One region of the Streptomyces sp. NPDC008317 genome, then DNA from elsewhere that is predicted to be linked to it. Evidence: riboswitches for the same ligand, from Rfam matches in the RefSeq annotation. Region 1 holds a riboswitch; each other region holds the start of a gene.
What was found. A riboswitch is a leader RNA that binds a small molecule or an ion and turns the genes downstream of it on or off. The one in region 1 is predicted to bind thiamine pyrophosphate.

Region 1 (7,482 bases):
TGCCTGGGCGGGGGTGCCGGGGAGGCTCGGGTCGGGCGTGAAGAGCCATTCCAGCGCCTCATCGTCCGAGAACCCGTCGTCCTTGAGCACGGTGAGCGTGCCGGACAGGCCCTTGGTGATGGCGCCTTCGCCGACGAAGTCCGCGGGCACCATGAGCACCTTGTTCTCACCGCGGCGGACCGCGATGAGCTGGCCCTCCTTGATGAGGGGGCGAATCCGGGTGATGTCGAGTCCGAGCCGCTCCGCGACCTCGGGCAGCGTGAGCCACGAGGGGACGAGAGCGTCAATGTGTGCGTCAACCGACGAGAAAACAGTCACAGGACAAGGGTGCCACCCGCCGCCGACAACCGCTGCGGCACTGCGCCGTTAGCGGGACGCCCCGCTCAGCGCAGGACCGCCGACTTGAGCTGCACCGCCGGGTCGGCGGCGAGCGCCGGGTCCAGCACCGCCGCGCGGGCGACCAGCTTGCGGGCCTGCGCCAGGTCCCGCGGCCGGTCCACGGCCAGCAGCGCGGCCAGGGCGCCGCCGCGCAGCCAGCACACCGACCAGGACGGGCTCGCCGGGTCGCCGCGCAGCAGCATCGTGTCGGCGCCCGTGTGGTGCCCTGCGTACTGCACGAAGCGGCCGAACTGCTCGGACCAGAAGTACGGCACCGGGTCGTACGCCTCGTCGCCGCCGAGGACGTTGGCGGCGGCGGTCCGCGGGCCCTGCACGGCGTTGTCCCAGTGGTGGATGAGCAGCCGCTCGCCGTAGCGCGCGGACGGGAACGACGCGCAGTCGCCGACGGCGTACACGTCGGACGCGGTGGTGCGCAGCCGGTCGTCGGCGAGTACGGCGCCGTCCGGGCCGAGGCCGACGCCGGAACCGGCCAGCCAGCCGGTGGCGGGCCTGGCGCCGATGCCGACCACGACGGCCGCGGCGGGCAGCCGGGTGCCGTCGGCGAGCACCACGGCGCCGGGTTCGACCTCGGCGACGGGCGTGCCGGTGAGCAGCCGTACCCCGGCGTCGGCGTACCAGGCCCGCATGTGGCCGGTGATGGTGGCGGGCAGCGCGCCGGACAGCGGCCGGTCCGCGGCCTCCACGACGGTCACCTCGCAGCCCGCCTGCCGCGCCGCGGTGGCGAATTCGGCGCCGATCCAGCCCGCGCCGACCACCACGACGTCCTTGTGGGCGTCCAGCACCGGGCGCAGCGCCGCCGCGTCGTCCAGGGTGCGCAGCAGGTGGACGCCGGGCAGGCCCGCCGTGCCGGGCAGGGCCACGGGGTAGGCGCCGGTCGCGACGACGAGACGGCCGTAGCGCAGGCCGCCCTTGTCGGTGACGACCTCGTGGTCGCCTGGCCGCAGCCCCTGCGCCCGTACGCCCAGGCGCAGATCCACGTCCAGGGCGTCGAAGTCGACGTCGAAGCGGACGTCGGTGTCCTCGCCCGCCGTGCCGAGCAGGACCGCCTTCGACAGCGGCGGGCGGTCGTACGGAGGGTGCGGCTCGTCGCCGACCAGCACGATGCCGTCCCGCCAGCCCTGCTCGCGCAGGCAGACCGCCGTCTGCACCCCGGCCATCCCGGCCCCGACAATCACGACGTCGTTCACATGATTCACGGTAGTCGGTACGGGCCGCCGACGACGCCGGGCCACCCCCGGGCGGCGGGCGGGGATATGGTGTCGGGGCCAGAGAACACGCGGGAGCCCGGACGCACCGGGCTGAGAGGGCGGCTGGACGGCCGCCGACCGTACGAACCTGATCCGGGTCATTCCGGCGAAGGGAGGGCGGTATTCGATGGGTACACCTGAACCGGCGGCGCCGAGCGGACCGGCGGCTCCGACGGCCGCGCCGCGGAGTTCCCGCGCGGCGGCGTCGTACGACGTCCTGGTGGTGGGCGGCGGCATCATCGGCCTGGTCACCGCCTGGCGGGCGGCGCAGCGCGGCCTGCGGACCGCCGTGGCCGACCCGGACCCCGGCGGCGGCGCGGCGCGGGTGGCGGCGGGCATGCTGGCCGCGGTCACCGAATCGCAGTACGGCGAGCAGACGCTGCTGGACCTCAATCTGGCGTCGGCGCGCCGATACCCGGATTTCGTGGCCGAGTTGACCGAGGCGACCGGCCTCGACGTCGGCTTCCGCGCCTGCGGCACCCTGACCGTCGCGCTGGACGCCGACGACCGCGCGCACCTGCGCGATCTGCACGCCTTCCAGACCTCGCTGGGCCTGCCCTCGGAGTGGCTGAGCGGCCGGGACTGCCGCCGCCTCGAACCGCTGCTCGCCCCCGGTGTCCGCGGCGGACTGCGGGTGGACGGCGACCACCAGGTCGACCCGCGCCGTCTCGCCACGGCGCTGCTGCGGGCCGCGGAGCTGGCCGGTGTGGTCCTGCACCGCTCGGCGGTGGCCCGCGTCGAGATCTCGGGCGGCCGGGCCGTCGGCGCGCTGCTCGACGACGGTACGGCGGTCACGGCCGGTCGTACGGTGCTGGCCGCGGGCAGCGACAGCGGCCGGATCGCGGGCGTGCCCGAGGCCGCGCTGCCGCCGGTACGGCCGGTGAAGGGGCAGATCCTGCGGCTGCGCATCCCGCCGGGCCACGCGCCGTTCCTGTCCCGTACGGTCCGGGCGGTGGTACGCGGCAGCCATGTGTACCTGGTGCCGCGCGAGAACGGGGAGCTGGTACTCGGCGCGACCAGCGAGGAATTGGGCTGGGACACCACGGTGACCGCGGGCGGGGTCTACGAACTCCTGCGGGACGCGCACGAGTTGGTGCCCGGCATCACCGAACTGCCGCTCACCGAGACCCTGGCGGGCCTGCGGCCGGGGTCCCCGGACAACGCCCCGCTCCTCGGCCGCGGCGCGCTGGACGGCCTGCTGCTGGCCACCGGCCACCACCGCAACGGCGTGCTGCTCACCCCGATCACCGGCGACATCATGGCGGAGGCGCTGGTCACGGACGAACTGCCCGCGTACGCGCGGCCGTTCGCCGCCTCCCGGTTCGCGGCCGTCCCGGTGCCCGTCTTCCCCGTATCCGGTCCCCCGGCCGCCGCCGCGCGTGAGGAGCAGACCGTATGACGATCACGGTCCTGGTGAACGGCGAGCGCCGCTCCCTGCCCGCGCCCCTCGCCCTCGACGCCCTGGTGGCCGACCTCACCCCGGCCGCCTCCGGCGTGGCCGCCGCCCTCAACGAGACGGTCGTCCCGCGCACCCGGTGGGCGGCGACGCCGCTGTCCGACGGTGACCGCGTGGAAATCCTCACCGCCGTGCAGGGGGGCTGAGGGATGACGACTTCCGCTGTCGACGTCAGCGACCCGTTGCGGATCGGGGACGCCGTCTTCTCCTCGCGGCTGATCATGGGGACCGGCGGGGCGCCGAGCCTGGAGGTGCTGGAACAGGCGCTGCTCGCGTCCGGTACGGAGCTGACCACCGTCGCCATGCGGCGGCTCGACCCCACGACGAAGGGGCCGGTGCTGTCGGTGCTGCGGCGGCACGGCATCCGTGTGCTGCCCAACACCGCCGGGTGCTTCACGGCCGGTGAGGCCGTGCTGACCGCGCGGCTGGCGCGTGAGGCCCTCGGCACCGACTGGGTGAAGCTGGAAGTCATCGCGGACGAGCGGACGTTGCTGCCCGATCCGGTCGAACTCCTCGACGCCGCCGAGACGTTGGTGGACGACGGCTTCACGGTGCTGCCGTACACCAGCGACGATCCGGTGCTGGCGCGGAAGCTGGAGGATGTGGGGTGCGCGGCGATCATGCCGCTCGGGTCGCCGATCGGGTCGGGGCTCGGAATCCGCAACCCGCACAATTTTCAACTCATCACCGAGCGGGCCGGTGTTCCCGTCGTCCTCGACGCCGGGGCGGGGACGGCGTCCGACGCCGCGCTCGCCATGGAACTCGGGTGCGCCGCCGTCATGCTGGCCTCGGCCGTCACGCGGGCGCGGCAGCCGGTTCTCATGGCCGAGGGCATGCGTCACGCCGTTTCGGCCGGGCGCCTGGCCTTTCGTGCCGGGCGTATCCCCCGCCGCCACTTCGCCCTCCCCTCCTCCCCGCCCGAAGGTCTCCCCTCCCTCGACCCCGAACGCCCCGCCTTCTAGGCCCCGGGGCCCCGCGTCCACCGCGCACAGGACGTGCCCACTGCGACCCTTGAAGGATCGGGCCGCCGCCCTCCGTGAAGGGCCGTACAGGGGCGGAGCCCCGGGGAAGGGCGCCGACCCGGGCAGGGGGACGGGAGGTCACGGAAGCGTTGCGGCACGCAACAGGTGGGGTACAGACCGGGCGCGCAGCGCCGTTCGGGGCATTCCGGCCTCGTAGAATCGGCGATCGTGGACACGACCGTGCAGGACCCGCTCGTCGGGCAGACGCTCGACCGCCGTTACCGGGTCGAGGCGCGCATCGCTGTCGGGGGGATGGCCACGGTGTACAGGGCCGTGGACACCCGCCTCGACCGGGTGCTCGCGCTCAAGGTGATGCACCCGGCCCTGGCGACCGACACCGGCTTCGTCGAGCGCTTCATCCGCGAGGCCAAAGCCGTGGCGAAGCTGGCGCACCCGAATGTCGTCGGGATGTTCGACCAGGGCGCCGACGGCACCTACGTGTATCTGGCCATGGAGTACGTGGCCGGCTGCACGCTGCGCGACGTGGTGCGCGAGCGCGGGGCGCTCCAGCCGCGGGCGGCGCTGGACATCATGGAGCCGGTGCTGGCGGCGCTCGGCGCCGCGCACCGCGCGGGCCTGGTCCACCGCGACATGAAGCCGGAGAATGTGCTGATCGGGGACGACGGCCGCGTGAAGGTCGCCGACTTCGGCCTGGTCAGGGCGGTGGACACTCAGACCAGCGCGTCGACCGGCTCGCTGCTGGGCACCGTCTCGTACCTCGCCCCCGAGCAGATCGGGCACGGCGTGGTCGACCAGCGCACGGATGTGTACGCGTGCGGGGTCGTGCTGTACGAGACGCTGACCGGCCGCAAGCCGTACGACGGGACGACGCCCGCGCAGGTGATGTTCCAGCACCTCAACGAGGACGTGCCCGCCCCGTCCTCGGTCGTCGCCGGTCTGGCACCCGCGCTGGACGCCCTGGTGGCGCGGGCCGCCTGCCGTGACCCGCGGGGCAGGCCCGCGGACGCCGTGGACCTGCTGGCCGAGGTGCGCGACGTGCGGGCGGCGCTGACCCCGGCGCAGCTGGACCGCGAGCCCGCGGACACCATCGGCGAGATGAGCGGCGCCGGGTCCGAGGACCCGACCAGCGTCGTCCACCGCTATCCGTCGGCGGCCTTCGCGTCGGAGCCGATGCCCGCGTCCGCGCCGCCGGTACCGGCGGCGGCCGACAGCGGCGAGCTGAACCGTACGAGCAGGCTGCTGTTGCCGCCCCCGCCGCCCGAGGAGCCGCCCGCGGGTCCTCGGCAGCCGCGGCGGCGGGGCCGCGGGGACGGTGCGCCGCGGCGGCGCGGGCCGCTGGCGGTGGTGCTGGCGCTGCTGGTGCTGCTCGGGGTCGGCGCGGGCGTCTGGTACATCAGCGACGGGCAGTTCACGAAGGTGCCCGCGGTGCTGGCGCTGTCGCAGGCCGACGCGGAGAAGAAGCTGGACGCGGCGGGGCTGCGCGCGAAGGTGACGCGGGACTTCTCGATCACGGTGCCGCGCGGCAAGGTGATCTCGACGGATCCGGGTCCCGGCAAGCGCGTCCGGGACAACGGCACGGTGACGCTGAAGGTCTCCAAGGGCCCGCAGCAGGTCCAGGTGCCCGACGTCCGGGGCAAGCCGCTGGAGACCGCGCGCAAGGAGCTGAAGGACGCGGGTCTGACGCCCGGCACGGTGGCCCGGGAGTTCAGCGAGGACGTGCCCCGCGGTCAGGTCGTCTCCACCGACCCCGCCGGCGGCATCCGCCGGGCGCCCGACACCCCGGTGGCGATCAAGGTGTCGCGCGGGGCTCCGGTCGACGTGCCGGACGTGATCGGCGACTCGGTCACCGACGCGCAGCAGCAGCTCGAGGACGCGGGTCTGAAGGTCGTCCTGGCGCCGGACAAGGTGTTCTCCGACGTCGCGGACAAGGACCAGGTCGCGCTGGCGTCCCCGGAGGTGGGGACGCAGGTCGGCACCGGCGACACGGTGACGATCACCGTGTCCAAGGGCCAGCAGCAGTTCGACGTGCCGGGCGTGACGGGCAAGAAGAAGGACGAGGCCAAGCAGATCCTCCAGGACGCGGGCTTCGACGTCCGGGTGATCACCGTGTTCTTCGGCGACACCGTCTTCAGCCAGTCCCCCGACGGCGGCGGGCAGGCGCCCAAGGGCGCGACGATCACCATCTGGGTGCGCTGATGCGCGTGGTGACGGACGCGCCGACGGGTGCGGCGGGCTGATGCGGTCGCGCAATCCGGTGGGCAGCCATGTGCCGGTGGCCGGCGGGCTGGCCACCGTGGGGCTGGGGTACGCGGAGCGGATCGGCGCGGAGACCGTCCAGGTCTTCGCGGCCAATCCGCGCGGCTGGGCGACTCCGCCCGGCAGCCCTGTCCAGGACGAGGAGTTCCGGACGCGCTGCGCGGAGCTGGACCTGCCCGCGTACGTGCACGCGCCGTATCTGATCAACTTCGGCTCGCACACCGAGGCGACGGTGGACCGCTCGGTGGAGTCGCTGCGGCACTCGCTGCGCCGGGCGCGGGCGATCGGCGCGCTGGGCGTGGTGGTGCACACCGGCTCGGCGACCGGCGGCAGGACCCGCGAGGTGGCGCTGGCGCAGGTGCGCGAGCGGGTACGGCCGCTGCTGGACGAGCTGACGCACGACGACGACCCGTGGCTGCTGCTGGAACCGACGGCGGGGCAGGGCTCCTCGCTGTGCTCGCTGGTCGCGGACCTGGCCCCGTACATGGCGGCGCTCGACCGGCATCCCCGGCTCGGGGTGTGCCTGGACACCTGTCACGCCTTCGCGGCGGGGCACGACATGGCGGCGCCCGGCGGGATGACGGCGATGCTGGACGAGCTGGCGGCGACGGCGGGCGAGGGGCGGCTGCGGCTGGTGCACGCCAACGGCAGCAAGGACGTGTGCGGGGGGCGCAAGGACCGGCACGCGAACATCGACGCGGGCCATCTGGGCGCGGAGCCGTTCCGTGAGCTGCTGCGGCACCCGGCGACGGAGGGCGTGCCGCTGGTCATCGAGACGCCGGGCGGCCCCGAGGGGCACGCGTCGGACGTGAAGCTGCTGAAGGAGCTGCGCGGATAGGGGCTGTTCCCGCCCCCTCAGGAATACCCCCAGGGGGTATGTGGTTGTGCTGACCGCAAGGCACCGCACGCACTTCCTGAGGACGGGGACATCCCATGGCGTACGAGCACACGGCCCACGACCACGCGGCGCACGATCAGGCAGCTCATGGCCAGGCAACTCACGACCCCGCGGCCCACGACCACGCGGCGCACGCGCACCACGGCGGCAGCGGCGGCGGGGCGGGCTGGCGGACGGCCGCCCAGGCGACCCTGCACTGCCTCACCGGCTGCGCCATCGGCGAGGTCCTCGGCATGCTGATCG
Region 2 (7,482 bases), on a different contig from region 1:
TCGTCAAGCGGGTCACCGGCGGCGGTGGCTCCTCCGGGTCGGGGCGGGACTGGTAGGTCCGGCGGGGCCGGTCGCGCCCTTGCCGCCGTTGTCGTCACCGTTCTTGCCGCCGCTCCTCTCGTGCCGGTCGGCGCTGACCACCAGCGCCGCCAGGGCCGTGGTCAGCGGCACCGAGGCGACCAGGCCGATGCTGCCCACCAGGGTGCGGACGATCTCCTCCGCCACCAGTTCGCTGCTGGCCACCCGCAGGACGCCGCTGCGCGCGATCGAGAAGAGCAGCAGCAGCGGCAGCGCGGCGCCCGCGTACGCCATCACCAAGGTGTTGACCACCGAGGCGATGTGGTCGCGGCCGATCCGCATTCCGGCGCCGTAGAGTTTGCGCCAATTCGCGCCGGGATCGGCGTCCTTCAGCTCCCACACCGCCGAGGTCTGGGTGACGGTGACGTCGTCGAGCACGCCGAGCGAGCCGATGATGACGCCCGCGAGCAGGACGCCCTTGATCTCGATGCCGGGATAGAGGCTGTGGATCACGCCCGTCTCGTCCGAGGTGTTGCCGGTCAGCCGCGCCCAGTCGATGAAGACCGAGCCCAGGACGCCGATCAGCAGCAGTGAGCAGAGCGTGCCGAGGACGGCCACCGAGGTGCGGGCGTTGACGCCGTGGCACATGTACAGCGCGATGAGCATGATGGCGCTGCCGCCGACCACCGCCACCAGCAGTGGATTGTCGCCGCGGAGGATGGCCGGAAGGATGAAGAGGGTCAAGATCCCGAACGAGACGATCAGTGCGATCAGGGCCATCAGACCGCGCAGCCGTCCGACGACGATCACCGCGACCGCGAAGATCCCGGCGAGCAGCGCGAGCGGGAAGCCGCGGTCCACGTCGGTGACCGAATAGCGCAGCCCGGCGGGGGCGTTGGGCGCGTACGCGAGGACCACGCCCTCGCCCTTGGTGTAGCGGCGGGACTGGTCGGGGTGCACGATCTCGGTGAAGGTCGTCCCCTTGTCGGGCCCCGACTCGACCTCGATGGTGGCCTTCTGGCACGTGTCGCTCGCGGCCGACGACGACTGGCCCGGGTTCTCCGCCTTGCAGGACACGTCGACCAGTCGCACCACCTTGCCCTGCCGGGTCTGCTGGTCGAAGCCGACGCCGCTGCGGGCGTGTTGGGGCGCGCCGCCCGGCCACAGCACGATCAGGCCGACGACGACGGCGGCGGCGAAGGGGACCAGGATCGCGGCGATGACCTTGCGCAGGTGCTGGGAGACCGGCGGCACGGGGCCGTGACCGTGGCCATGACTGTGGCTGTGTCCGTGACTGTGCCCGTGGCTCGCGCCGGGGCCGGGGCCGGGGCCGGGGCCAGGGCCGTGGCCGGGTCCGGGGCCGGGACTTGGGCTCTGCGGGGGCTCTTCCACGGGCTGATCATCGCAAGATCCCTGGTGCCTGTCCTCGCCGAACCGCTACCGTGGGGGCACCTTTGCAAACGCGGGAGCTCGGAGCACCGGGCTGAGAGGGCGCTGAACCTGTTGCCGGCACGGCATGACCGCCGGGACGAACGCTGCGCCGACCGCTGAACCTGTTACCGGGTAATGCCGGCGTAGGGAGTGGGTCTCATGACCATGCAGGACGCGCACACGCCTGGATCCGACGGGGACGAATCCGCCCGTACGGAGTCGGTCGGCTCGAATCGTACGGAAGCGGAGGGCTCGATCCGTACGGAGTCGGCCGCCTCGAATCGTATGGAGTCGGCCGCCTCGAACGGTACGGAAGCGGACGGCTCGAACCGTACCGAAGTGGACGGTCCCGTACGGGACATCGGCTGGCACAAGTCGTACGTCGTCGGATCGCGGCCGGACCTGCGGGTGCCGGTCCGGCAGGTGCACCTCACCAATGGGAACGACGTGACGCTGTACGACACGTCGGGCCCGTACACCGATCCGTCCGTGGAGACGGACGTCCGGCGCGGGCTCGCCCCGCTCCGGGAGCACTGGATCATCGCGCGCGGCGACACCGAGGAGTACCCGGGACGGCCGGTCCGCCCCGAGGACGACGGCCTCAAGCACACCTCGCCGCGCGGCGGGCTCCGCAATCTCGACGCGGTCTTCCCCGGCCGCCCCCGGCTCCCCCGCCGGGGCCGTACCGGGACGCCGGTCACCCAACTCGCCTACGCCAGGCGGGGCGAGATCACGCCGGAGATGGAGTACGTCGCGCTGCGCGAGAACGTCCCGTCCGAGATCGTCCGGGACGAGATCGCCGCGGGGAGGGCCGTACTGCCCGCCAACATCAACCACCCGGAGATCGAGCCGATGATCATCGGCAAGCGGTTCCTGGTGAAGGTCAACGCCAACATCGGCAATTCGGCGGTCACTTCCTCCATCGAGGAGGAGGTCGACAAGATGACCTGGGCCACCCGCTGGGGCGCCGACACGGTCATGGACCTGTCCACCGGCCGCAACATCCACACCACCCGCGAGTGGGTGCTGCGCAACTCCCCCGTCCCCATCGGCACCGTCCCGCTCTACCAGGCGCTGGAGAAGGTCGACGGCCGCGCGGAAGAGCTGAGTTGGGACGTCTACCGCGACACCGTCATCGAACAGGCCGAGCAGGGCGTCGACTACATGACGGTGCACGCGGGCGTGCTGCTCCGCTACGTCCCGCTGACCGCCCGCCGCAAGACCGGCATCGTCTCGCGCGGCGGCTCGATCATGGCCGCGTGGTGCCTGGCGCACCACCAGGAGAGCTTCCTCTACACGCACTTCGAGGAGCTGTGCGAGATCCTGGCCGCGTACGACGTCACGTACTCGCTCGGCGACGGCCTGCGCCCCGGCTCCATCGCGGACGCCAACGACGAGGCGCAGTTCGCCGAACTGCGCACTCTCGGCGAGCTGAACACCGTCGCCAAGCGGCACCAGGTGCAGACGATGATCGAGGGCCCCGGGCACGTGCCCATGCACAAGATCAAGGAGAACATCGACCTCCAGCAGGAGATCTGCGAAGAGGCCCCGTTCTACACGCTCGGCCCGCTCACCACCGACATCGCCCCCGCCTACGACCACATCACCTCCGGCATCGGCGCCGCGATGATCGCCTGGTGGGGCACCGCGATGCTCTGCTACGTCACCCCCAAGGAACACCTCGGGCTGCCCGACCGCGACGACGTCAAGACCGGTGTGATCACCTACAAGATCGCCGCCCACGCCGCCGACCTCGCCAAGGGGCACGAGGGCGCCCAGGCGTGGGACGACGCCCTCTCCGACGCGCGCTTCGAATTCCGCTGGGAAGACCAGTTCAACCTCGCCCTCGACCCCGCCACCGCCCGCGCCTTCCACGACGAGACGCTCCCCGCCGAGCCCGCCAAGACCGCCCACTTCTGCTCCATGTGCGGCCCGAAATTCTGCTCGATGAAGATCTCCCACGACATCCGCCGCGACCACGGCGGCCCAGTAGCCCCCGCCTCCGCCTCCGCCTCCGAGGCCGAGCTGGGCATGGCCCAGAAGTCCCGCGAGTTCGCCGCCGCCGGCAACCGCGTGTACCTGCCGCTGGCGGACTGACACCCGAGGGCCCCGGCACCCCGGTGCCGGGGCCCTCACCCCAGATACGGCCGCTCCCGTCCCTCCAGAAAGTGACCGACCCTGAGCCGCTGCGTGTGATGCATCGGCAGCTCGTCCACCTCCCCGGCCGCGACGAAGCGCACTTCCGTGGACTCGTCCGAGACGGCCAGCTCCCCGCCGGTGACCCGGGCGGTGAAGCAGACGTTGAACTGTCGGCGTACCTCCCCGTCCGTGTACGCGATCACGTGGCGCGGATCGGTGTACGTGCCGACGAGCCCGGTGATCTCCACGTCCAGGCCGGTCTCCTCCTTGACCTCGCGCACCGCCGTGCCGGGCAGGGAATCGGTCATCTCCATGCCGCCCCCGGGCAGCGCCCACAAGCCGTTGTCGCGGCGCCGCTGGAGCAGGATGCGACCCTGCTCGTCGGTGACGACGGCAGACGCGGCGACGACGAGACTGTTCGGTGCGGGAGCGTCCGGATCGTCGTAGAACTCGGTGCGTGCCATGGCGTCAGTGTTCCCGAGGCGCGGGCTGCGCCGTGGCCCATACGGCGTCGAAGCTGTCGGCGTAGGTGTCGAACAGGCTGCCGTCGCCGTGCTGCCGCAGGTGCCAGACGGCCCTGCGTGCCACGGTTCGGCTGGTGCGGGACCGTCCCGAGGCGGGACACCTGGCCGGGAGGGGGCGGGACAGCGGAGGGGGTCTCGTACGGTTGTGCGCGTGATGCTGATCGCAGGCGAACCGCGCAGACTCGGAGTTCCCTCGTCCGAGGCGCGGCTCAGGTTCGAAGAGGGTCCCAGGCGGGCGGGGGCGGGGGCCGGTCTCAGACTTCTGGCGCTCGACGGTGAGCCGGCGTTCGAGCGCAGCTTCTGGTGCGGGACGTGCGGGCTGCTCTTCCGGCGGCTTGAGGGTGCCCAGGGGACGCTGTCGCCGGAGGGCGTACGGGACCGTCTCGCCGGCCACCTCACGGATGTGGACGACGGCGTCCTCCAGGCGTTCGGCTCCTTGCTGCCGGAAGGCGACTACCGCCCCTTGCTGCTTCGCATCGAGCCGAGCCTGGTCTTTCCCGGCAAGGAAGGTGACTACTTCAGCGGCGAGAAGGTCGCCACATGGGGCATCGACGGGTTCTGGGGCCTCCCGGACCACCCGTGCACGCCGTATTTCCGTACGTTCGAGACACCGGTCGACAACGAGGCGCATTTCTACGAGTTCGTCGTGCCGATGGTGCCGCCGTCCTGGAACGAACGGGAGCGGGTGGCGGACTACGCCGAGCGGTTGGGAGGCGGAGCGGTACCGACGGCGGTGGCGGTGTCGACTCTGGACCGCTGCATGCCCGCGATGAACACCGGGGCGACCGACTACTACGAGCACTGGGGGCTTACGCATTTCCTGCTCGACGGCCACCACAAAATGGAGGCCGCGGCATCGACCGGGCGGCCTCTGCAACTTCTGTCCCTCTTGGCCATCGGCGAGGGCTTGAGCGAGGACGACGACCATCGCAGGCTGCTCGGATTGCGCACTCAGCAGCGCCAAGAACGCGGTGCTCGCTGATCGCCGGCACCTGCGGCCGGTGAAGACCTGGTGGACGGGCTGTTGGGGGAAAAGGGGGGTGGGGGAGAATCGGGCGGGTCGGGTGGTGGGTGGGGAAGAGGGCAGGGGATGGGGCAGGCGAGGGGTGAGGGGCGGGATATCGAGTCCGCCGTCGTGATCTATACGGCGGTGGCGAACGGCGGTGGGGCTCCGTACGCGGGGCTGGCGGGGCTGGTGGGGCTGGACGAGGGGCGGCTGGAGTCGGGGCTGCGGACCTTGAAGGGCATGGGGCTGGTCCGGCTGGTGGAGGGGCGGGTCGAGACCGTCGACCCGGACGCCGCGCTGGCGGTGGCGATGGACACGTATCTGGGCACGGCCGCGGCGCAGTTGCGGAACGCGGCGGAGCTCAGCGAGACGACGCAGGCGCTGCTGACGGTGTTCCGGCCGGCGGCGGCGCGGCTCCAGGAGCAGGTGGTCGTCCAGAACTTCGAGGACCTGGAGACCCGGCTGAGCGCGCTGGCCGACATCGACGCCACCGCGCGGGAGTCCGTGGACTCGCTGCACCCGGGCCCGATGCCGCAGGACATGGCGGTGCTGGAGCACTCCCTGGCCGGGGACGCGGCGATGGTACGGCGCGGGGTGCGGGTCCGCGCCCTGTACCCGCGCTCGCTGCTCCAGATCCCGAAGTACAGCAAGTATCTGAACGACCTGACCGACGTGGGCGTCGGCGTCCGGCTGATCGACCACGGCCCGCACGACCTGCTGGTGGTGGACCGGCACACCGTCGTCCTGCCGGGCGTCCCGCACGTACGGTCGTCGATGACGCTGGTGCGCGGCGCGGTGCTGGCCCGCTCGTACGTCTCGGTCTACGAGGACTACTGGCTGCGGGCGAAGCCGATGCCGCACATGGCGCGCGGCGGTCAAGCCACCCCCGCCCCCGACAGCGACGACGACCCCGGCGCCGCCACGGACTTCACCGACCAGGAGCGGACCATCATCCGGCTGATGGCCAACGGCTACAGTGACGACCGCATCGCCAGGACGCTGGGCGTCGCCCGGCGCACCGTGCAGCGCGTGATGACCAAGCTGATGGAACGGCTCCAGGTCTCCAGCCGCTTCGAGGTCGGCCTGAAGCTGGCCCGGCTGCTCGACCCGGACGACCTCTGACCCGGCCGCACCGTACCCCGCGGGCCGCACCGTACGGCCGTGCGCCGCCGTCCATCCACCGCATCCGGGACGCCCACCGCACCCGGGACACCCACCGCACCCGCGTGACCACCGCATCCGCGCGACCACCCCACCGGACTGGTGAACCAGCACACCACCCCACCACCCCACCACCGAAGTGTGTCGCACTTGGGACAGTGCCCGATGTGGACAAGGCGATTCCGGCGGCTCGCGAGCATCCCCGCTTAGCATGAGCGGGGGCGCGAAATCGCAGGCCGCGGACGCCGGGTGACCCCTCACCCCCAAGGACGCGGCAGCCGAGAAGATCCGGGGGACAAGCCATGGACCGTCGTTCCGACGAGGACCCACCGCTGATCCAGGAGTTCCTGCGCGAGGCCCGCAGAAATTTCGTGGGCGAACCCGAGCCCATCACGGGCCACAACGGTTACCGCCCGCCGGGCCTGAGCCAGCACGCGGTGGCCCAGCGCCTGGGCATATCACCGCGCCTCTACCAGGACTGGGAGGGCTGCGGACGCCCCATCCCCGCCCACCGCCTCGACAGCCTCGCCAACGCGCTGCGGCTGGACTCGCGCAAGCGCGACGAGCTGTGGTTCATCGTCACCGGCGGCTACCCGCCGCGCGGCCCGGCGGAACCCGACCCCGAGGCCGTCACCGGCTGGACGTCGTACCTCCACGCGCTCCAGGTCCCCGCCCTCACCGTGGACGGCGCCTGGCGGATTCTGGAGACCAACCAGGCGTGGCGCCAGCTCTTCGAGCCCGCGGGCCAGCCGCCGCCCGCGAATCTGCTGCGCTTCGTGCTCTTCGCGCCGTACGCGCGGCAGTTGTGCGCCGAGTGGCGGACCGGCTGGGCGACGGCGTTCCTGCGCCAGCTCCGGCTCCAGGCGCAGACCGCGCACCACCAGCCGCAGACCGGGCCCGACCAGGAGCTGCTCCGCGTCATCGCCGAACTGCGCGAGGACCCCGAACTGGCCCGGCTGTGGCAGGCGGAGAGCGAGTCCACCCGGGTCGCGCTGCACCATGACGGCCAGGTACGGCTGCTGCGGCCACCGGCAGGCGGTTACGTCCAGCGGGTGCGCATGCTCGTGTCGTCCCCGGCGCACGATCCCCGGCGCCGAGTGCTGATGTTCATGCCCGCCGTGACGGCGCCCGGCCTGGCGGGGCCCGCCGGGACAGCACCCGGTACGACGGCGTCCGCGACGACGGCGCCCGGTACGGCGGGCC
Region 3 (7,482 bases), on a different contig from region 1:
CCGCCGACATCCCGCCCGCAGCGCCCGACACTCCCCGAACTCCCGGACGGGACAGGGAAGTTGAGTCGCTGGCCGAATTCGACCAGGTCGCCCTGAGCGGTTCCTTCGCCGGATACCGCGTACAGGCCGTCGACCTGACCGACCGTACGTTCGCGCTCCTCGTCACCGACACCTCGCAGGCCGTCTTCCTCGGCTGCCCGATGGAGCCGCAGGCCCTCGCCCATGTGCGCGCGGGCGGCGCGCTGGTCTTCCCGCCCGTCCCCGACCTGCCCTTCGACCCGTACCGGGGCGCGCTCTACAGCCCCGACGAGCTGTACGCGGGCCTCGACGAGGACGGTTACGAGCGGACGCCGGACGCCCGTACGCACGCCTGGGCGCGCTCCGCCGCGGCGGAGGGCGACATACTCGCCTCGATGCTGCGCTCGATCCACGACGACGCCGTGTCCGACGCCCTCGACGAGCGCCTGCGCGGCCTCAGCGTGGTCGGCGTCATGGGCGGCCACGCCATGGAGCGCGGCTCCGACGCCTACGCGGGCGCCGCACGGCTCGGCCGCGACCTCGCCAGGGCCGGGCACACCGTCGCCACCGGCGGCGGCCCCGGCGCGATGGAGGCCGCCAACTTCGGCGCCTACGCCGCGCCCTACGACGACCTGATGCTCCGCAAGGCCCTCGCCGTCCTGGCCGGCGTCCCGTCCTTCGCGCCCTCCGTCGGCGACTGGGCCCGTACCGCCTTCGAGGTACGCGACCGCTGGCCGGACGGCGGACCCTCCTACGGGCTGCCCACCTGGTTCTACGGCCACGAGCCGCCGAACGCCTTCGCCTCCGGCATCGCCAAGTTCTTCGCCAACGCGACCCGCGAGGACGGGTTGCTCTCGCGCTGCACCGGCGGGGTCGTCTTCCTCCCCGGCGCCGCCGGGACCGTCCAGGAGATCTTCGACGCCGCCACCCCCGACTACTACTGCTCCCGAGGGGTTCCCGTTCCCCTCGTCCTCGTCGACCGCGTCCACTGGACCACCACTCTCCCCGCCTGGCCCCTCCTGACCGCCCTCGCCTCCGGCCGCCCCATGTCCCCCCTCCTCGCCCTCGTCGACTCCGTCGCGGAAGTCCCCGCCGCCCTGTCCAAGCTGGCCGCCCCCTAGAACGGCTCTCTGACCGAGACGGTCAGCGGTCTTCTTCCCCAACGGGGCGGATCGGTTGTCGTCGGACCACCGGCCGGTGGGGGGTTGCTCGCGCGGTTCCCCGCGCCCCTGAAGGACCGGCCCTAGGGGCGGTGGGGGGCGTCCGCGAGGAGGACGACCTCTTCGGGGGCGAAGGTCACGGCGACCTCGGCGCCGACCTCGGGTGCCGCCCGCCAAGGGCACCCGGCTTCGAGGCGCGGCCCCGCCTCCGGCGCCAGGACGAGCGTGATGTGGTCGCCACGAAAGGTGCGGGCGACGACAGTGCAGCGAAGCCCGGACCCGGGTCCGGTGAGGCGCACCCCGGCGGGCCGGATGAGCAGGTGGCAGGGCCCCTGCGGGGTGCCGGAGGGCACCGGCACCTTCCCCCACGGCGTATCGGCGACGCCACCCCCGACGCTGGCGTCCACGATGTTGTCGAAGCCGAGGAAGCGGGCCACGAAGGGCGACACCGGCCGCTGCCAGACCTCCAGCGGCGTACCGGACTGTGCGATGCGCCCGTCGCGCATCACCACGACCCGGTCCGCGAGGGCGAACGCCTCGCTCTGGTCGTGCGTGACGGCCAGGACCGTCGTCCCCAGGCGACGGAAGAGTTCGCGCAGCTCCACCACGAGCCGTTCGCGCAGCGCCCGGTCGAGCTGTCCCAGCGGCTCGTCGAGCATGAGCAGGCGCGGCTCGGGGGCGAGGGCGCGGGCCAGGGCGACCCGCTGCTGCTCCCCGCCGGAGAGCGTGGCGACGCCGCGCCCGCCCGCGCCGGGCAGCCCGACGAGGTCGAGCAGTTCGCGCACCCGCTCCTCGCGCCGCTCGCGCGGCACCTTGTGCATGCGCGGCCCGAAGGCGACGTTGCCGCCGACGTCGCGCTGCGGAAAGAGCTGGTGGTCCTGGAACATCAGGCCGACGCCGCGCCGGTGCGCGGGAACGCCCGCCTGGTCGGCGCCGTCGAGCAGCACCCGTCCGCCGTCCAGCGGCTGGAGTCCGGCGACGGCCCGCAGCAGCGTGGACTTGCCGCTGCCGCTGGGCCCGAGCACGCACACCGTCTCGTGCGCGGCCACCTCCAGCGTGACGGCGTCCAGCGCGGCCCGCGCGCCGAACCGTACGGTCGCGTCCTCGACTCGCAGCAGCGTCATCAGAACTCCCCGGGTGAGGGGTCGGCGCCCCGGCCGCGCGGGCGCAGATTCTCCAGCACCAGCAGCGACGCGGCGCAGACCAGCATGAGGATGGTGCTCAGTGCCATGGCCTGGCCGTACGTGGACGGGCCCGCGCGGCCGAGCAGGCGGGCGACGGCGACCGGGAGAGTGGGGCTGTCGGGGCGGGCGATGAAGACGGTGGCGCCGAACTCGCCGAGCGACACGGCGAAGGCGAAGCCCGCGGCGACGGCCAGCGCCCGTCCGACGAGCGGGAGTTCGACCTCGCGCCAGACCCGTAGCGGTGACGCGCCGAGCACCGCGGCGGCCTCCCGCAACCGGTCGTCCACGGCGCGCAGCACCGGCAGCATGACGCGTACGACGAACGGCACACCGACCAGCGCCTGGGCGAGCGGCACCAGGATCCAGGAGGACCGCAGGTCGAGCGGCGGCTTGTCGAGGGTGATCAGGAAGCCGAAGCCTACGGTGACGGCGGAGGTGCCGAGCGGCAGCATCAGCAGCGCGTCGAAGCCGCGGACCAGCCGTCCCGCCCTGCGGACCAGGGCCGCGGCGGCGAGCCCGCCGACCGTCAAGGCGATGACGGTGGCGACGGCGGCGTACCGCAGCGAATTCCAGACCGTCTCCAGCGGGGCGACGGTGAAGGTGCCGCCGCTCCGGCCCGAGCCGACGGAGCCGAGCGAGCGGTAGAAGGCGAAGCCGTAGCCGTCGGGGCCGTCCAGCGAGCGGGCGACGAGCACGCCCAGCGGCAGCAGGATCAGCAGCGCGATGACGGCGAGCACTCCGGCGAGCAGCGTCCGCTCCCCCCTGCCGCGCGGCCGGTGCGCGGTGGTGGCCGCGTCGACCAGCCGCAGCGTGGACTCCCGGCGGCGTACGGTCCAGGCGTGCACGGCGAGGATCGCGGCGACGGCGGCGAATTGCAGCAGGGTCAGCACGGCGGCGGTCGGCAGGTCGAGGAGTTCCGCGGTCTGCCGGTAGATCTCCACTTCGAGGGTGGAGTACAGCGGGCCGCCGAGGATCTGGATCACGCCGAAGGAGGTGAAGGTGAACAGGAACACCATCAGCCCGGCGGCGGCCACCGAGGGGCCGAGCGCGGGCAGCGTGACCCGCCGCCAGGCGGCGAGCCGGCTCGCGCCGAGCATCCGCGCGGCCTCTTCCTGGCGCGGGTCGAGCTGCGCCCACAGGCCGCCGACGGTGCGGACGACCACCGCGTAGTTGAAGAAGACGTGCGCGATGAGGATCGCCCACACGGTGGTGTCCAGGCGGACGCCCCACAGCGAGTCGGTGAAGCCGCCGCGGCCGAGCAGCGCGAGGAAGGCCGAACCGGCGACCACGGTCGGCAGCACGAAGGGCACGGTGACGACGGCCCGCAGCAGCCGCTTGCCGGGGAAGTCGAGCCGCGCGAAGACATACGCGCCGGGCAGGGCGACGGCCAGGGTCAGCGCGGTGGACGCGGCGGCCTGCCAGCAGGTGAACCACAGCACGTGCCGGATGGAGCCGTCGCCGAGGACGTCGCCGATCCGGCCGAGCTGCCACCGGCCGCCCTGGTGCAGGCCGCGGCCGACGATGGAGATCACGGGGTAGGCGAAGAACACCCCGAAGAAGGCGGCGGGCACGGCCATCAGGGCGAGTCGGATCGCGGTGCCGCGACCGGGTACGAGCGACCGGCCCCTGCCGCGTACCGCCGATGCCGTGCCGGTCGCGTCCGACGTGCCGGTCGTGTCCGTCGTATCGGCGTGGCCCGACGTATCGGCCGCGTCCGTCTTTTCGGCGCCGGGCGTCACTTGAGGACGATCGACGACCATGCCTTGACCCACTCGTCGCGCTTGGCGGCGATCTTGTCGGGCGCCAGCGTCTTCGGGTCGGTGATCTTCGCGCCGTATGTGGTGAACACCTCGGGCTCGGCGGCGTCCTTGCGCACCGGGTCGACGTACATCTGGAGGGGCATGTCCTCCTGGAACGTCCTGCTCAGCAGGAAGTCGATCAGCGCCTGGCCGCCCGCGGTGTTCTTCGCGCCGTGCAGCAGCCCGGCGAATTCGATCTGCCGGAAGCAGGTGCCGGTGGAGACCCCGGTCGGGGACTGGGCAGGTGCGGGGGTGACGCCCACGACCTCGGCGGGCGGGCTGGACGCGTACGACACGACCAGCGGCTTGTCGCCCTTGGCCTTCTTGCCTGCCGAGGAACCGGAGAAGCGGTCGTTGTACGCCTGCTCCCAACCGTCCACGACCTCGACGCCGTTGGCCTTGAGCTGCTTCCAGTACGACTGCCAGTCGGAGTCCCCGTAGGCGGCGGCGCTGCCGAGCAGGAAGGCCAGACCGGGCGAGGACGTCGCGGCGTTCTCGGTGACCAGCAGGTTCTTGTACTCCGGCTTGACCAGGTCCGCGAAGGTGACGGGCGGGGCCAGCTTGTGCGCGGTGAAGTACGCCCGGTCGTAGTTGACGCAGACGTCACCGGAGTCGATGGGCGTCACCCGGTGCTTGGCCGCGTCGAGTTGGAGGTCGGCGGGCACCTGGTCGAGGCCCTTGGCCGCGTACGGGGTGAACAGGCCGTTGTCGAGCGCGCGGGACAGCAGCGTGTTGTCGACGCCGAAGAAGACGTCGCCCTGCGGGTGGTCCTTGGTGAGGATCGCCTGGTTGACGGCCGCGCCCGCGTCTCCGCCGCGCAGCACCTTGACCGTGTAGCCGGTCTCCTTGGTGAAGTCCTTGAGCACGGCGTCGGACGCCGCGAAGGAGTCGTGGCTGACCAGCGTCACGGTCTTGGACGTGCTGCCGCCGCTGGTCTTGGTGCCGCCCGAGTCGCTGCCGCACGCGGCGAGCGCGGTGGCGCCGACCGTGGCCAGGACGAGCGCGCCGATGGCACGCCGACGGATGGTGTTCATCTGTGCAGACTCCCTACGCCGGTATGACCCGGATCAGGTCCGAGGGTCTGCGGTCTCGTGGGCCGCACTCTCAGCGCCGTCTCAGGCGCTCCCCTGTCGGAATGTTCACTTGTACGTACTTGTGTGATTGCACGAGCACGATAGCAGCAGGTGCGAAAGGGCTGGTCAGCGCCGGGCCCTTAACGCGCCCGGCGCCTCAGCGCTCCGAGGCCGCGAGCTGGCCGCACGCGCCGTCGATCTCCTGGCCGCGGGTGTCCCGCACGGTCACGGGCACGCCGTGGGACTCGAGCGCGGCGACGAACGCCCGCTCGTCCTCCGGCCGGGAGGCCGTCCACTTGGAGCCGGGCGTGGGGTTGAGCGGGATCAGATTGACGTGCACCCGGTGGTTCTTCAGCATCCGGCCGAGCCGGTCCGCGCGCCACGCCTGGTCGTTGATGTCCCGGATCAGCGCGTACTCGATGGAGATCCGGCGGCCGGAGACCTCGGCGTAGTGCCAGGCCGCGTCCAGCACCTCGCGGACCTTCCAGCGGGTGTTGACCGGCACCAGGGTGTCGCGCAGCTCGTCGTCGGGCGCGTGCAGCGAGACCGCGAGGCGGCACTTCAGCCCCTCGTCGGCGAACCGGTAGATCGCCGGGACCAGGCCGACCGTGGAGACGGTGATGCCGCGCTGCGACAGGCCGAGGCCGTCCGGCTCGGGGTCGGTGAGGCGGCGGATCGCGCCGATCACGCGCTTGTAGTTGGCCAGCGGCTCGCCCATCCCCATGAAGACGATGTTCGACAGCCGCGCGGGCCCCCCGGGCACCTCGCCGTCGCGCAGGCTCTTCATGCCCGCGACGATCTGGTGCACGATCTCGGCGGTGGACAGATTCCGGTCGAGACCGGCCTGCCCGGTCGCGCAGAACGGGCAGTTCATGCCGCAGCCCGCCTGCGAGGAGATGCACATCGTGACCCGGTCCGGGTACCGCATCAGCACCGACTCGACGAGCGTCCCGTCGAACAGCTTCCACAGCGTCTTACGGGTGTCCCCGTCGTCGCACGACGCGTGCCGCACCACCGTCATCAGCTCCGGCAGCAGGTCCTCCGCCAGCTTCCCCCGCGCCGCGGCCGGAATGTCCGTCCACGCCGCCGGATCGTCGGCGTACCGCGCGAAGTAGTGCTGCGACAGTTGCTTCGCCCGGAACGGCTTCTCCCCGAGCGCGGCCACCGCCTCCCGCCGCTCGACGGGAGTGAGGTCGGCAAGGTGCCGCGGCGGCTTCTTGGCCCCACGCGGCGCGGCAAAAGTGAGTTCTCCGGGTACAGGCATGATCTGACAAGTGTCGCAGATCGAAATGGGTCGGCCGGTCGCCCGCTGGTCCGGGGCTGTCGCTCGGGCGGCGGGCCGTCCGGGGGGTCAGCCGGTGCCGACGAAGACGGCCAGGAGGAGCCAGACGACGGGGGCGGTGGGGAGCAGGGAGTCGAGGCGGTCCATGATGCCGCCGTGGCCCGGCAGGAGGGTGCCCATGTCCTTGATGCCGAGGTCGCGCTTGATCATGGATTCGCCGAGGTCGCCGAGGGTGGCGCTGACGGCGGCGGCGAGGCCGAGGAGGAGGCCCTGCCACCAGCGGCCGTCGTCGATGACGTACTGCATGAGCAGGGCGCCCGCGACCATGGCGAAGGAGATCGCGCCGAGCAGGCCCTCGCGGGTCTTGCCGGGGCTGATGCGGGGCGCGAGCCTGTGCTTGCCGAAGCGCCAGCCGACGGCGTAGGCGCCGGTGTCGCTGATCACGGTGAGCAGCAGGAAGACCAGGACGCGGCGCGGGCCGTCGTCGGCGGCGAGCATCATGACCACGAAGGTGGCCAGGAAGGGCACGTAGAAGGCGGCGAAGACGCCGGCGGTGACGTCGCGCAGGTAGTTCTCGGGCGGCTCCGTCATGCGCCACACGAGGATGGCGAGCGCGGTGAGGGCCATCGCCACCCAGGCGCCGTCCGCGCCGCGCAGATACCCGGCGATGATCATCGCCGTACCGCCGGCCGCGATCGGGATCAGCGGGGCGCGGATGCCCTTGCGCTCCGCCAGCCGCGAGGTCAGCTCCCAGACGCCGACGGCGGCGGCGACGACCACGACGCCGACGAACACCGCCTTCACGATGAAGAGCGAGGCGACGATGACCGCGCCGAGGCCGAGGCCGACCCCTATCGCCGCGCGCAGATTCCGCCCTGCGGACTTCTTCGCGGGGGGCTGCGGCGGCGGTGTCGGCTCCGGGGCGGTTGGCATAGGAGGAGTCTTCCTGCCGCGCCCGGAATCGGG

Region 2: linked by a shared signal. The riboswitch ahead of thiC (phosphomethylpyrimidine synthase ThiC) and the one ahead of thiO (glycine oxidase ThiO) in region 1 are both predicted to bind thiamine pyrophosphate.
Region 3: linked by a shared signal. The riboswitch ahead of ACFY9V_RS13795 (thiamine ABC transporter substrate-binding protein) and the one ahead of thiO (glycine oxidase ThiO) in region 1 are both predicted to bind thiamine pyrophosphate.

Annotation. Positions count from the first base shown of each region.
Region 1 is NZ_JBIBFQ010000002.1:290,941-298,422, forward strand. Features, by position in the region: gene ACFY9V_RS06360 (Rv2175c family DNA-binding protein) at 1-318, opposite strand, end outside; gene ACFY9V_RS06365 (FAD-dependent oxidoreductase) at 384-1,556, opposite strand; TPP riboswitch at 1,666-1,778, shown strand; gene thiO (glycine oxidase ThiO) at 1,774-3,045, shown strand; gene thiS (sulfur carrier protein ThiS) at 3,042-3,248, shown strand; gene ACFY9V_RS06380 (thiazole synthase) at 3,252-4,064, shown strand; gene pknB (Stk1 family PASTA domain-containing Ser/Thr kinase) at 4,293-6,281, shown strand; gene ACFY9V_RS06390 (deoxyribonuclease IV) at 6,322-7,179, shown strand; gene ACFY9V_RS06395 (DUF4396 domain-containing protein) at 7,275-7,482, shown strand, end outside.
Region 2 is NZ_JBIBFQ010000001.1:612,004-619,485, forward strand. Features, by position in the region: gene ACFY9V_RS02525 (DUF5326 family protein) at 1-56, shown strand, start outside; gene ACFY9V_RS02530 (YibE/F family protein) at 13-1,410, opposite strand; TPP riboswitch at 1,471-1,616, shown strand; gene thiC (phosphomethylpyrimidine synthase ThiC) at 1,735-3,546, shown strand; gene ACFY9V_RS02540 (NUDIX domain-containing protein) at 3,582-4,052, opposite strand; partial or broken gene ACFY9V_RS02545 (XRE family transcriptional regulator) at 4,057-4,161, opposite strand; gene ACFY9V_RS02550 (hypothetical protein) at 4,267-5,094, shown strand; gene ACFY9V_RS02555 (LuxR C-terminal-related transcriptional regulator) at 5,203-6,240, shown strand; gene ACFY9V_RS02560 (helix-turn-helix domain-containing protein) at 6,582-7,482, shown strand, end outside.
Region 3 is NZ_JBIBFQ010000004.1:84,584-92,065, forward strand. Features, by position in the region: gene ACFY9V_RS13780 (LOG family protein) at 1-1,139, shown strand, start outside; gene ACFY9V_RS13785 (ATP-binding cassette domain-containing protein) at 1,262-2,302, opposite strand; gene ACFY9V_RS13790 (iron ABC transporter permease) at 2,302-3,939, opposite strand; gene ACFY9V_RS13795 (thiamine ABC transporter substrate-binding protein) at 4,098-5,195, opposite strand; TPP riboswitch at 5,189-5,300, opposite strand; gene rlmN (23S rRNA (adenine(2503)-C(2))-methyltransferase RlmN) at 5,392-6,498, opposite strand; gene ACFY9V_RS13805 (phosphatidate cytidylyltransferase) at 6,586-7,482, opposite strand, start outside.